2 regions of the Anaeromusa burkinensis DSM 3853 genome follow, and region 2 is predicted to be linked to the other one. Evidence: a T-box and tRNA genes for the amino acid it is inferred to sense, from the RefSeq annotation. Region 2 holds a T-box; the other holds one or more tRNA genes.
What was found. The T-box of region 2 lies ahead of leuS (leucine--tRNA ligase). A T-box ahead of a tRNA ligase gene usually reads a tRNA of that ligase, here a tRNA-Leu.
Positions count from the first base shown of each region.

Region 1: it encodes a tRNA-Leu, which carries the amino acid that the T-box ahead of leuS (leucine--tRNA ligase) is inferred to sense. The anticodon was not compared.

Region 1 is NZ_KB894588.1:44,532-47,938, reverse strand. Features, by position in the region: gene C508_RS17970 (hypothetical protein) at 1-378, shown strand, start outside; gene thiD (bifunctional hydroxymethylpyrimidine kinase/phosphomethylpyrimidine kinase) at 375-1,226, shown strand; gene C508_RS0106425 (response regulator) at 1,201-1,575, shown strand; tRNA gene C508_RS0106420 (tRNA-Asp) at 1,698-1,773, shown strand; tRNA gene C508_RS0106415 (tRNA-Phe) at 1,777-1,852, shown strand; tRNA gene C508_RS0106410 (tRNA-Gly) at 1,860-1,934, shown strand; tRNA gene C508_RS0106405 (tRNA-Cys) at 1,943-2,016, shown strand; tRNA gene C508_RS0106400 (tRNA-Leu) at 2,078-2,163, shown strand; gene nrdR (transcriptional regulator NrdR) at 2,308-2,802, shown strand; gene nrdD (anaerobic ribonucleoside-triphosphate reductase) at 2,848-3,407, shown strand, end outside.
Region 2 is NZ_KB894586.1:47,298-50,704, reverse strand. Features, by position in the region: gene leuS (leucine--tRNA ligase) at 1-2,180, opposite strand, end outside; T-box leader at 2,231-2,446, opposite strand; gene lgt (prolipoprotein diacylglyceryl transferase) at 2,496-3,287, opposite strand.

The DNA.
Region 1 (3,407 bases), on a different contig from region 2:
TTTATGACATTTGTACCAGATCAGGTAGGGGTAGCCATACAAGAAAAAAAGCTCTTACAATGGACGTATGCGGAGCAATTACCTGAAGAAGCGTCTGGCTTTAAGTTGCTTTTGTCGCCTAAAGAGCCTGTGAAAGTGATAAATGGGTCCTATCTTATTCTTGATTACAGCGATTTAGTCGCACAAACGTCCTTGGTTTTGTATTATAATGTATATAGAGATGAATTCTTTGGGGAGCTTCGCGTCCAAGGGTTGCCGGAATTGGTAAGCGACTTTGATTCGAAGACACTGACAGAGTTGGAGCAAAAACTGGAGAAACGGTTGACGCCAGTGCTGGAAACGCTGCGTCAGCGCCTGGAAAAGGAGCAGAATCCATGAATACGGTAATTCCTACAGCTTTGACGATTGCAGGCTCAGATTCTGGCGGCGGAGCTGGGATTCAGGCGGATTTGAAAGCCTTTGCCGCTTGCGGCGTATATGGAATGAGTGTGCTAACGGCTATTACGGCGCAAAATACTTGCGGTGTAACGGCGGTGCGTGACTTGGATGCGGAAATTATTGCAGCGCAAATGCAGGCGGTATTTGATGATATACCGGTAGGGGCGGTGAAAATTGGCATGCTTTCTTCCGCTGCCATTATTGAAGTGGTGGAGGAACAGTTAAAACGCTATCAGGTGGCGCCGATTGTTTTGGATACGGTTATGATTTCTAAGCATGGCGCTCCCCTGTTACAAGCGGAAGCCGTGGGGGCGCTGAAAAGCAAATTGCTGCCTCTGGCCACCATTGTAACTCCAAACTTGCATGAAGCATCTGTGCTGGCGTCTATGCAAGTTGAGGATGAAACGGCTATGCGGGAGGCGGCGAAGCGGATTCACGCTATGGGCCCTAGGTATGTAGTTGTAAAAGGCGGGCACTTAGAGGGGAATCCTTGCGATATTTTGTACGATGGGAACGAGTATAGAGCCTTTCATAACCCTCGTTTGCCGCGCGTTCACACCCATGGTACCGGATGTACTTTTTCTTCCGCAATCGCCGCTTTTTTGGCTCGCGGCTGGGAAATTTCCGAAGCGGTAGGAGAGGCTAAACGCTATATTACCATGGCGATAGAGCATGGCTTTTCATTAGGACAAGGGGTAGGTCCTACACATCATTTTTATGAATTGTACCAAGCGGCCTTTGGCGCTGAATGGGGAGGAAAATATGGCAAGAGTGCTATTGTGCGATGATTCTGCATTTATGCGGATGATGCTGAAAACCACATTGGTGGGACTTGGTCATCGTATTGTCGGTGAGGCGGGCGATGGCGAGCAAGCAGTAGAAAAATATGAAGAGTTATTGCCGGACTTGGTTACTATGGATATTACCATGCCCAATGTAAGCGGCATTGAAGCGGTCGCGCGAATTCGCGAGAAAGACAAAGATGCGTGTATTGTTATGGTTTCTGCATTGGGGCAGCAGGCCATTATAAATGAGGCGCTTGAAGCTGGCGCAAAGGACTTTATCATTAAACCTTTTGTACCGGAACAAATAGCGGCGGTGCTGGATCGAGTTTTAAACCCTAAAAAGCCTGCTTGACAATCCGTGGTGTTATGTTATAATACAACACGTGGCTGGCGAAGAGCTGATTGGGTGCTTGTTTAACTCTCGGGTTGACAAAGCTTTCGGCATTCGGTACAATCGTTACTGCAGTAGGTAATGGCCCCGTGGTGTAGCGGTGAACATGCCGCCCTGTCACGGCGGAGATCGTCGGTTCGAATCCGATCGGGGTCGCCATTTGCCATGGTAGCTCAGTCGGTAGAGCAGAGGACTGAAAATCCTCGTGTCGGCGGTTCGATTCCGTCCTATGGCACCATCATTATGCGGAAGTGGCTCAGTGGTAGAGCATCGCCTTGCCAAGGCGAGGGTCGCGAGTTCGAATCTCGTCTTCCGCTCCATTTTTTAAGGCGGCATAGCCAAGTGGTAAGGCAGAGGTCTGCAAAACCTTTATCCCCAGTTCAAATCTGGGTGCCGCCTCCAATTTTTTATTATGTATAGAGAGCCCTGTATCTCAAAGGATGCGGGCTTTTTCCAAATCTAGGCGGGTGTGGTGGAATGGCAGACACAAGGGACTTAAAATCCCTCGGAGGCAACTCCGTGTCGGTTCGAGTCCGACCACCCGCACCAAAAATTTAAACTCCGCATTGCGGAGTTTTTTTTATGGCTTAAGGAAGTATAAATTTTTTTGTAGGCCTTTCGTCGTCTGGTAGTATTACAAGATATGGCTTATAATATAAAAGGAAATACCATATATAGTAGGAGGAGACGCTAGTGCGCTGTCCGTTTTGTGCATTTCCGGAAAGCAAGGTTATTGATTCCCGGGCGGCTGAAGAAGGGGTGTCTATTCGCAGACGCCGTGAATGCCTGCATTGTCAACGACGCTTTACTACATATGAAGTAGTTGAAAAAGTACCTGTGATGGTCGTGAAGAAAGACGGTCGACGGGAGATGTTTGACAAGGCAAAGCTGCAAGCGGGACTTATGCGAGCTTGTGAAAAAAGGCCTGTATCTTTGCAGGAAATTGAAGAATTGGCCAACCAGGTGGAACGAGATATCTATAACACGATGGAGAGAGAGATTTCTTCGCGGGAAATTGGCGAAAGAGTTATGGTTTTGCTGCAGGATGTAGATCCGGTGGCTTATGTTCGTTTTGCCTCTGTGTATCGACAGTTTACGGATTTGCATAATTTTAAAGATGAACTGGAATCTTTGCTTTTGAGGCGGCAGCAAGGGCCGCTTAAGAGCAAAGGGAGAAAAAAAGGATAATCACACTCTTGCTCCTATTTTTAGAATAAGCGAGGCGGTTGTTATATGTTCACAATGATTCGGAAAAGAGATGGCCGAGAAGTTTCTTTTGATGAAACAAAAATTACCGATGCTATTTTTAAGGCGGCGAAAGCTGTAGGCGGTGCGGACCGGCAAATGGCAATGGAATTGACTTTGGATGTGTTACGCTTTTTAAAGCAAAAATACAATGGCGGCAGTTTTACTGTAGAAGATGTTCAAGATACGGTTGAAAAAATCCTAATTGAAAAGGGCCATGCCAAAACAGCAAAAGCTTATATTTTATATCGTTACCAACGGACTCGAATGCGTGAATCCCAGTCGGAATTAATGGATGCTGTAGCTGATATTTTGGTAGAAACGAGCCGTGAAAACGCTAATGTTTCTAATTCCCCATCAGCTAAAATGCTGCAAATTGCATCGGCGGCGAGTAAAGCTTACTATTTGAACCGTTTAATTCCAGAAGAAATGGCTCAGGCGCACCGACGCGGAGATATCCATATTCACGATCTGGATTTTTACGGCAAAACCCTGACTTGCGTGCAAATTCCGTTGGGGAAATTACTGCATTCCGGTTTTAATAACGG
Region 2 (3,407 bases):
CGAAGTGAAGACGAAACCAGTTCCTGCGCCAAACCGGGAACCTGGGCTTTGCTTTCCTCTTTCAAAGCATACATGGCATTAACCAATTCCATAATGGAACTGATTGCTGTATTGAAGTTAAAGCGCTGCTCGACGTCCTCTGTCACCTTCTTAATAGTAGCATGAAGCGCCCGACGTAATTCCTTCGCTTCTTTTGCCAGCTGTTCCGGGGCGTACTCGCCGCTTTCCGCCGCAGGCATAAACTGCGCATAATGCAGCATGATTCGCCAGAAGCGTCCCAAGAAACGGAAAGCTCCTTCTACGCCTTGGTCGCTCCACTCCAGATCCCGTTCCGGCGGCGCTGCAAAAAGGATGAATAACCGAGCTGTATCGGCGCCGTACTTTTCAACAATCTCCCCTGGCGCCACAACATTTCCTTTGGATTTCGACATTTTCGAACCGTCTTTAAGCACCATGCCCTGAGTAAGCAGATTCTTAAAAGGCTCATTAGCGTTAATCAAGCCAGCATCTTTCAATACCTTAGTAAAGAAGCGCGAATACAACAAATGTAAAATAGCATGTTCAATACCGCCAATATATTGGTCCACCGGCATCCAGTAATCGCCTTTCCCCATATCGAAAGGCGCCTGGGTATTGCGCGGATCCGTATAGCGCAAATAATACCAAGAAGAGCAAATAAAGGTATCCATTGTATCGGTTTCACGCCGCGCGTCAGCTCCGCACTTCGGACATTTACATTTCACAAACTCTTCCGCATCCGCTAAGGGAGAGACTACGCCAGCATCAAAGCGCACGTTTTCCGGCAGCAAAACAGGCAAATCTTCCTGCGGCACCGGCACAACGCCGCATTCAGGACAGTAAATTACCGGGATGGGTGCGCCCCAGTATCGTTGACGAGATACCAGCCAATCGCGCAAACGATAATTGACCCGCCGTGTTCCTAATCCTTGATCTTCCAACCACGAAGCAATAGCGCTTTTTGCAGCTTCATTGCCCAAACCGCTAAACCGTCCGGAATCAACCAGCACGCCGACTCCGTCATAAGCGCCTTCCATAGCAGCTACATCCAGAATTTGTCCTTCCGGCTGCACAACTACTTTTTTCGGCAAACCGTACTTGCCGGCAAAGACCCAGTCGCGTTCATCATGAGCCGGCACGCCCATGACAGCGCCTGTGCCATACTCGTATAGAACATAGTTAGCTACCCATACGGGAATTGGCTCGCCGGTAAAGGGATGAACCGCATAGACGCCCGTAAAAATGCCTTCTTTTTCTGTTTCCGTAGAAGTACGGCTGATTTCATTCATTGAGCGCACTTTTTCCACAAAAGCGCGTACGGCAGCCTCTTCCGGGCGGCCGGCGATCATTTTTTCCACTAACGGATGCTCCGGCGCCAATACAACATAACTAACGCCAAATACGGTATCCTGCCGCGTGGTATAAACAGGAATTTTCTCGCTTAGTTCCGGTAAATCAAAGGAAAACTCGGCGCCCTCACTGCGGCCAATCCAGTTTTCCTGCATCGTTTTTACCCGTTCCGGCCAGCCTTTTAGTTCGTCCAAATCTTCTAAGAGACGATCCGCATAATCGGTAATCCGGAAGAACCATTGTTCCAGGTCTTTTTTGACAACTGCAGAATCGCAGCGCCAGCAGTGACCGTCAATAACCTGTTCATTCGCCAGTACCGTATTGCATTCGTCGCACCAATTAACGGAAGCCTTCTTTTTATATGCTAAGCCGCGCTCTAAGAAGAGCAAAAACAGCCATTGCGTCCAACGATAGTATTCCGGATGGCAAGTAGCCACCTCGCGGCTCCAATCGTAAGACAAGCCCAGCTCCTGCTGCTGCCGCCGCATGTTGTCAATATTAGACCAAGTCCAATTTGCCGGATGAATACCGTTTTTTATGGCGGCATTTTCCGCAGGCATGCCAAAGGCATCCCATCCCATAGGATGCAGCACATTATAGCCTTGCATCATTTTAAAACGGGCGATAACGTCGCCAATCGAATAATTGCGCACATGCCCCATATGTAGATTTCCGGAAGGATAAGGAAACATCTCCAGAACATAATATTCCGGTTTCTGCCGGTTCAAACTTGTCTGATAAAGACTTTCCTCGTGCCACTTTTCCTGCCATTTCCGTTCAATTTCGAAAGGAACATACTTATTATCAATCATCGTCTTTGCTTCCTTCCTTCTAAAAAAAATAAAACGCCCCTTGGCATTGTGCCAGGGACGAGCGCACCCGCGATACCACCCTGCTTGATGCCTAAACAAACGCAGACATCCTCTCCAACCAATAACGCCGGCGACGCGACAACGCCTACTGTTCCTTCAGCGTCGCTCCTCTGCAAAGAGTTCTGTAAGTCCATGGCATTGGCTCACAGCAACCGCCAACTCTCTGAAGCCCATTCTTACATACTAGCTTGCATCTTTGGATTTTTATATAAGAACCCAATATGAGATATATTATAACTAAATCTACTAATAGAGTCAATTGCCGCTTATATCACGAATGGGTTTTCCAAAGCGTCCCAAAAGGATAAAAACAAGCAGCGCCAGTATGGCCATAGCTCCCCCTGTCAACTGCGCTGATTTAAGTCCCCAAAGCAGCGTCCCGTAATCGCCTCGCAAAAATTCCAGACAAAAACGCGCCGTCGAATACAAAAATACATAGCCTGCAAAGACTTGACCTTTGCGATGATTTGTCGTCCGCAACAACAGCAGTAGTGCGAAAATAACCAGGTCGAGCTGCCCCTCCCAAATCTCCGCTGGCCAGAGAGGCTGCATGCCGTAAGTATGCTGCGCTAAAGACCCAGCGGGATAAATAATGCCAAAAGCTTCACCTGTGGGATGTCCAAAAGCGTCGCCATTAAGCAAGTTAGCAGCCCGCCCCAACGCCTGGCCGAAAATTACAGCAGGCGCGGCTACAATATCCGCAAAAGCCCAAGTATCAATGCCGTGTCGTTTTGTGTACCAATAACCAGCCAAAGCGCCAACTACCACCCCGCCCTGAATGGCCATGCCACCTTGCCAAACAAAAGGAATTTCTAATAGGTGATGCTGGTAATAGCTCCAGTCAAAAAAGAACACATCCCAAAGGCGTGCTCCTATTAACCCGGCAAAGCCGCAGCAAATACCAAAATCAGGCACATGCTGATGCCAGCGACCATCCTGCTTGGCTAAAAAGTAAGCCACCGAAGTTGCCAAAACAATACTCAACATCATCACCATGCCATAGGAACGCACAGGGAAATCACCAATAAAAAAAAGATATGGATGCATATAAAAACTCCTCATCTTATCGATTGCAAAGCAGACATTCCTATCGGCCTCGCCTCAATTGCTTTATATTATAGAAGATTCCCCCCACCCTGACAAGGGAATCGACGCTTTCCCTGCTGC